Regions from separate parts of the Paenibacillus sp. F024 genome, predicted to be linked through region 1. Evidence: predicted binding sites of a transcription regulator. Region 1 holds the regulator's gene; the other holds the start of a gene.

What was found. Region 1 encodes LexA, which represses DNA repair genes until DNA is damaged. Its sites were predicted from a motif close to CGAACATATGTTCG; they were not measured.
Region 2: the regulator LexA is predicted to act here: its motif matches at 1,429-1,442, upstream of ACZYR9_RS14915 (SPL family radical SAM protein).

What each region holds. Positions count from the first base shown of each region.
Region 1 is NZ_JBVASZ010000010.1:111,311-114,731, forward strand. It holds gene ACZYR9_RS12560 (MerR family transcriptional regulator) at 1-107, shown strand, start outside; gene glnA (type I glutamate--ammonia ligase) at 198-1,535, shown strand; gene lexA (transcriptional repressor LexA) at 1,738-2,358, opposite strand; gene ACZYR9_RS12575 (LysM peptidoglycan-binding domain-containing protein) at 2,508-2,870, shown strand; gene ACZYR9_RS12580 (DUF896 domain-containing protein) at 2,971-3,165, shown strand; gene ACZYR9_RS12585 (aldo/keto reductase) at 3,182-3,421, shown strand, end outside.
Region 2 is NZ_JBVASZ010000013.1:48,594-52,014, forward strand. It holds gene ACZYR9_RS14910 (hypothetical protein) at 1-374, shown strand, start outside; gene ACZYR9_RS14915 (SPL family radical SAM protein) at 418-1,368, opposite strand; gene ACZYR9_RS14920 (alpha/beta-type small acid-soluble spore protein) at 1,488-1,766, shown strand; gene ACZYR9_RS14925 (diguanylate cyclase domain-containing protein) at 1,936-3,231, shown strand; gene ACZYR9_RS14930 (DUF6254 family protein) at 3,283-3,411, opposite strand.

The DNA of each region.
Region 1 (3,421 bases):
ACACACAGCTTCATCGGATGCTGAAACAGCAGCTCTTGGGCGGAGGAAGACGTCCTAATCAAGTGTCTTTGATTCAAGGCGAACTATCCCGGTTTTTCAGAAAGTAGGGTTTGTCCGGAGTAGTCCCGGTACCGTTTTCAAGCGTGCCGGACAGGCTCCGTTACCTTTGCTACAAAGTATAAGGAGGAGATTTCACAGTGACAGATAAGAATTTCACTAAAGAAGATATTCTGCGTATCGCCAAGGAAGAGAACGTTAGATTCATTCGTCTTCAATTTACCGATTTGCTGGGAACGATCAAAAACGTGGAGATTCCAGTAAGTCAGCTGGAGAAAGCTCTCGATAACAAAATGATGTTCGACGGATCTTCGATCGAAGGTTATGTGCGCATTGAAGAATCCGATATGTACTTATACCCCGATCTGAGTACTTGGGTCGTATTCCCTTGGGTAACGGAAGATCGCGTAGCCCGCTTAATTTGCGACATTTATTTGCCGGATGGCCGTCCATTCCCAGGAGACCCGCGCGGCATTCTGAAATCCGTATTGAAGGAAGCCGAGGAAATGGGCTTTACCGCTATGAACGTCGGACCGGAGCCGGAGTTTTTCTTGTTCAAAACCGACGAGAAGGGAAATCCGACTACGGAATTAAACGACCAGGGCGGCTACTTCGACCTGGCCCCAACCGACCTTGGCGAGAATTGCCGTCGTGAAATTGTCCTTACACTGGAAGAAATGGGTTTCGAGATCGAAGCCTCCCACCACGAGGTGGCTCCAGGTCAGCATGAAATTGATTTTAAATATGCGGATGCGATTAAAGCCGCAGACCAAATTCAGACCTTCAAGCTGGTCGTCAAAACGATCGCAAGACAGCATGGTCTGCATGCCTCGTTCATGCCGAAGCCTTTGTTCGGTGTCAACGGGTCCGGTATGCACTGTCACCAATCCTTGTTCAACGGCAAAGAGAATGCGTTCTATGACGAAAGCGACAAGCTGGGCTTAAGCGAGACAGCGAGACAATACATGGCCGGCATTCTGCGGCATGCCCGCGCATTCGCCGCAATTACTAATCCGACGGTTAATTCTTACAAACGGCTTGTGCCTGGATACGAGGCGCCTTGTTATGTGGCTTGGTCTGCAAGCAACCGCAGCCCGATGATTCGTATTCCTGCTTCCCGCGGCATCAGCACGCGCGTTGAAGTGCGGAATCCGGATCCGGCAGCGAATCCTTATCTGGCCCTGGCTGTCATGTTAAAGGCCGGTCTGGACGGCATTAAGCACAAAATGCAGCTGCCTCCGCCTACGGACCGCAACATTTATGTCATGACGGAAGAGGAGCGGGAAGAGCAGGGCATTCCAAGCCTTCCGCTTGACCTGAAGCAGGCGCTGGACGAGCTGCTGCGCAACGATGTCATTTGCGATGCGCTCGGCGATCATGCCCTCGCACACTTCATCGAGCTCAAAGAAATCGAGTGGGACATTTACCGTACTCAGGTTCATCAATGGGAACGGGATCAATATTTGACGCTGTATTAAGAGTAGATATTCATAGCTTGACGATGATACCGCCCGCTGTCCGGAAGCTTTCCGGCAGCGGGCGGTTTTCTTTATCGCAAGAAAACATGCCTTTGAATCGAGGTCGCTCATTCTTGAATGGACTCGTTAGAGCTTTTCTCATGGAGGCACGGATATAAAAAATCCCTTCCGGCCGGCATGGGCGGCGGCGAAAGGGAAGGAATTATTGAATATTTCGGAATACACCGATGACTTTGCCCAAGATGCTGACGGTTTTAAGTCTCAACGGATCCATGGTCGGGTTCTCAGGCTGCAAACGAATATGATCCTTTTCTTTGTAAAAAGTTTTAACTGTCGCTTCATCGTCTTCGGTCATGGCGACGACAATATCCCCGTTATTGGCCGTTTGCTGCTGACGAACGATAACATAATCTCCGTTATGAATACCGGCTTCGATCATACTTTCTCCGATAACACTGAGCATAAAGACATTATTATCTTTTACATAATGGCTGGGAAGCGGGAAGTAATCCTCAATGTTTTCCGTCGCTGTAATGGGTACGCCGGCAGTAACGCGTCCGATCAGCGGTACTCTGGCGACCGATACGGAGAATGCTCCGTCCGATGAGCTTCCGTCCAATATTTCTATGGCTCTCGGTTTGGTGGGGTCTCTGCGGATCATGCCTTTCTTTTCCAATCGTTCCAGATGTCCGTGTACGGTGGAGCTGGAGGCCAATCCTACGGCCTCTCCGATTTCTCTTACGGAAGGCGGATAACCTTTTTCTCTGACTTCATTCTTGATAAACTCTAAAATCGCCTGCTGCCGATTGGAAATTTTGCTCACGATCATCACTCCAATTTTGGTAATCATTACTTAGAAGTATACCACAGAACCGGAGTTCGTACAAACATAAGTTCGAGAAAAAAACGTTGACACAAACAAGTGTTCGTGTTAAATTAAGAACAGAACAAATGTTTGGGGGGTTTATGTTGATGATTCAGAATACTCAGCTTATACATAACTTTAATTCCCGTCATGTGATGCCTAGAAAACATAATGATAATAATAAGGGAACATATGTCCGTGTTTTGGTTTTTGGTGCATTTTTATTTTGTGCCGTGATCGCTATCTCCACTATGTTCGGTTTTTTCTTTGACCAGGATGTACATGCGGCATCCTCGCAGCCTCAGGTTCAGACGTATGTAGAGGTCGAATCTGGCGACACGCTTTGGAGCATTGCCTCCCAATATGTAGACCAAGGACAGGATATAAGGGAATATGTGCACCAGATGAAAGGAATCAACGACCTCGAGAATTCCAATCTTCAAGTAGGACAAAAACTGCTGCTTCCATAATAAATTGGACGAGTGCTGTATTGCCGGGGATGCTTCTCTTGACAATCAGATTCGGTAATGTCAAAGTATAATTTGAAATGATATTACCGGGAGGATCAGCATGAACGAATCGGATCATGATGCAGTCGTACAGCGTATTAACGAGTTGGCCCGCAAAGCGAAATCAGAAGGTCTGACCGAGGCAGAACTGGATGAGCGCAATGGACTAAGAAGGAAGTATATCGATTCTTTTAAAACCTCCTTACGTGGCCATCTTGAAAACATTAAGTTTGTTGATGAGCGAGAGAAGAAGTAAGAGTAGGGGGTAAGAGATGAAGTATCGTGTTTTAGGCAAAAGCGGGATTGCCGTTTCTGAGCTTTGTTTAGGTACCATGACATTTGGAAATACGACAAATGAACAAGATTCTATTGAAATGGTTCATCGTTTTTTGGATCGCGGAGGTAACTTTATTGATACGGCGGATGTGTATGTCTCCGGTACTTCAGAAGAAATCGTGGGCAAAGCCATAAAGAAGCATCGTTCCGATGTTATTTTGGCGACCAAGGTGCGT
Region 2 (3,421 bases), on a different contig from region 1:
CCGGCAGTTATGGAGCCAACAGGTACAGATCGGGCAGAGGCTCCTACACAGGCGGAAGAACGGGAGGGGTGGCGCCCGGCGTGGGAACCGCTCCAAGGACGCCGGGCGATAATGTAAGAAATAACCCCAGAACCACCGTTCCGCCGGGAGGAGGTACAGCGGCACCAGGCCGCGGGACTGGCCTGGGCAGTCTGTTTGGCGGCTTTGCCGCCGGAGCTATATTAGGCAGTATTCTGAACCCGTTCGGTTTTTTCGGTGCGGGATACGGTTTCGGTACGCCGTACGGCGGCTTTTCGTTACTCGGACTTCTGTTCTGGGGAGCGATTTTGTTCTTCGTGTACCGCTGGTTTAAACGAATAAGAAGAAACAGCTAGCCTCCCAGGCTGTAAGAGGTGTTTGTCATTACAGCCTGCTGATTTAATCGAATGTAAACGATAATTGGATAGGCTCGGAGGCTTTCGTATCCATGGCCTGTGCATTGCCGTTAGGCTGCAAATACGGCTGGTATGCCGGGATATGATATTTATGAAGCAGGTCATGCAGCCGGTCAAGCGTTTCGTTTCTATACGGCTTGGGAGCGTATGCGGAACGGCTGTATAACTGTGCGAAAGGTCCCAGAAGCTTAGGATAATGCTCCCGCAGCGTACCGAAAAACCATGACTTTACTGCGCTCGTGTTCAACCGGAGCACCGATCCCATAATAAATTGAGCACCCGCGCCGGATGCATGCTTAACAACCTGCTCCAGTGAATTGGGGCTATCTGTGAGGAAGGGAAGGATCGGCGCCACGAATATGCCGGTTTCCACTCCTTCGTCGTTTAAGCTCCGTACTGCTTCCAGTCTTCGCTGCGGCGAGGGAGTCATAGGTTCAAAGTGACGCCAAATATTTTTGTCTAATGTGTTCAGACTGATATTGACGGAGCTGCCGGTAAGTTTTCGGAGTATATCCAGATCACGCAAAATGAGCGGGGAACGTGTCGTAATGCTGACCGGAATCCGGTAAGCCGCAAGGACCTCCAAGCACTGACGGGTGAGCAGCAAACGGCCTTCGAGCGGCTGATATGGATCCGTGGCCGTACCGATGGCTACTTTACCCAGCTTCTCCCGTCCGTTTTTCGAGCGGAGCATCCGGACAACCTGAGCTTCGAGAGCCTCGCGGGCATTATCTTTATACAAAATATGATGCTGAAACGTATCATCCGCATTCATGCCCAAAAAGGAATGAGTGGAACGTGCGTAACAAAAGCTGCAGCCGTGCTGGCAGCCGCGGTAGGGATTAATGGACCAGTCGAATGGCATGGACGGAGCTTTTACAGGATTGAGCATCTGTTTGGCTTGCATCGGTTCAAAAGTCGTTGGTAAAGCCAAAGCAACATCCATCCTTTCATCTGAAACAAGAACACATGTTCTATATTTTGATTATAAATAAGAACATATATTCTGTCAAATATTTAAACGATTTTGAGAAGGAAAGGAGTCATAATGAGATGACAAGAAGAAGAGGAAGAAGGCCTCTCGTTCCGGGAGCCGGACAGGGATTGGAGAATCTTAAAGCGGAAGTGATGCAGAGGGCTGGGTATGCGGTGAACAGGGACCGGCCGGATCTGGTGAAATACGAGGTGGCCCGTTCGTTAGGCGTACCCTTACGGCCCACGGATAACGGGAGCCTGTCTACGGAAGAGGCAGGAAAAATCGGAGGTCAGATCGGGGGGCGTATGGTGCGGGAAATGATCCGAATGGCTCAAGAGCAGTTGACCAAAAAATAATCAAACGCCAGCTGCTTCTCCTGACGTACAGTGTCAGGGACGCCGCAGGATCACGCCTACGGTATCTGGCTCCTTAAATCATTCATTTCTAGCAAAAATTGTTGAAAAAGATGCGTTGAAACCATATCATAGGACTATACCATCATTATCGACAAGGGAGGAGTTTTCCATGTTCAATGTATGGCTCAGACTCCTTCCTAAACATCGGTTCGGTTCCGACATTATTGAAAGCTTGACCCGTATGCTGCTCGTCCTGGGACTATTTTTTCTATTTATGATGACATTGATTAATGTTTTTTTGAATCGAATGAATGAAGAAGTCATGAAGTTGGAGAAGATCTCGAGAAATGTGCTGATTTTGCAACAAACGTTGATCGATCAGGAAACAGGACAGCGGGGTTACAGCTTGACCGGAGATGTGACGTTTTTGCAGTCCATCGAGAGTTTGTCATCGAATTATTTGGAAACGATGAGGGAACTGCAAGGCGATATCGCCGCATATCCTGAATTTATCGAACCTTTTAGACAATTATTGGAAGCCGGACTGTATTGGCAGGAAAAATACGGACCACGGCAGGCGGAAGCCTGGAGAAACGGACAGGCATTAACGTCCGAGGAGCTGCTGGGCGGAAAATTGATCATCGACGATTTTCGCAATCGGTCCATGGAGATCTCGCGCATGATTCACTCCAAGCAATCGGCCGTATCGGCAGCTTATACGTCCAGCATCACAAAAACGTTATTCGCTTCCATTATCGTATGTGCGATTGTCACAGGCTTGGTAATGTCTGACGTGGTTCAAAAGCTGCGGCGGATCATCCGTCCGATCAATGAGCTAAGCTCCGCTGTAGAAGGATATGCTCAGCAAAAGTTTGAGGTGTCTGTACCGCAGCTCAAGCAAAATGATGAGCTGGGCAAGCTTTTCGATCATATCGAGCATATGCGGCTGATGCTGAAGCATCATTTTGAACAGAGCCGACGGCAGGTGTATTTGGATGGGTTAACCGGCATCGGGAACCGGCGGTATTTTGACGAGTCACTGGATTTGGCATTGGAACGTTCGATAACAGAGGGAGAGATATTCAGCTTGATTCTGATGGACATCGACCGGTTCAAACGCTTTAACGATACCTATGGACATGCGCAAGGAGATAAACTGCTTAAGCATGTCTCCGGTGTCATGCAAAGCCTTCTGCCGGACCATATGGTGTTCGCCAGATACGGGGGGGAGGAATTTGCGGTTATTGTCCCCGGGAGCGGGAGAGGTATTGATGAAGCGATTGTCGTGGCTGAGAAGCTGCGAAGCGAGGTGGAGCGGCAAACGCTGGATTCCTTCCGGATCACGGCAAGCTTCGGTATTGCCTCTCTAAGAAAAGGCGATACCGCGGAGTCGCTTTTGGTACGTGCGGATCAGGCGCTATACACTTCTAAACATAAAGGACGAAATTGTGTCTCGACAAGATAGAAGGACGATTAAGGGACCCCACGGGCTGCGCCTCGGTGGGGTCTTCGGCTGCTATTGTTTCGGATGGTCGGCATCATACTCAGCCGAGTATTGCGCAAGAGACTTGATTTTACCGTGCGGCTGCTGAGTTTGCTTGCGGATTTTCCATTGGTTTTCCAGACGTCTTTGTGAATGGCTCATCCCTTGTCAG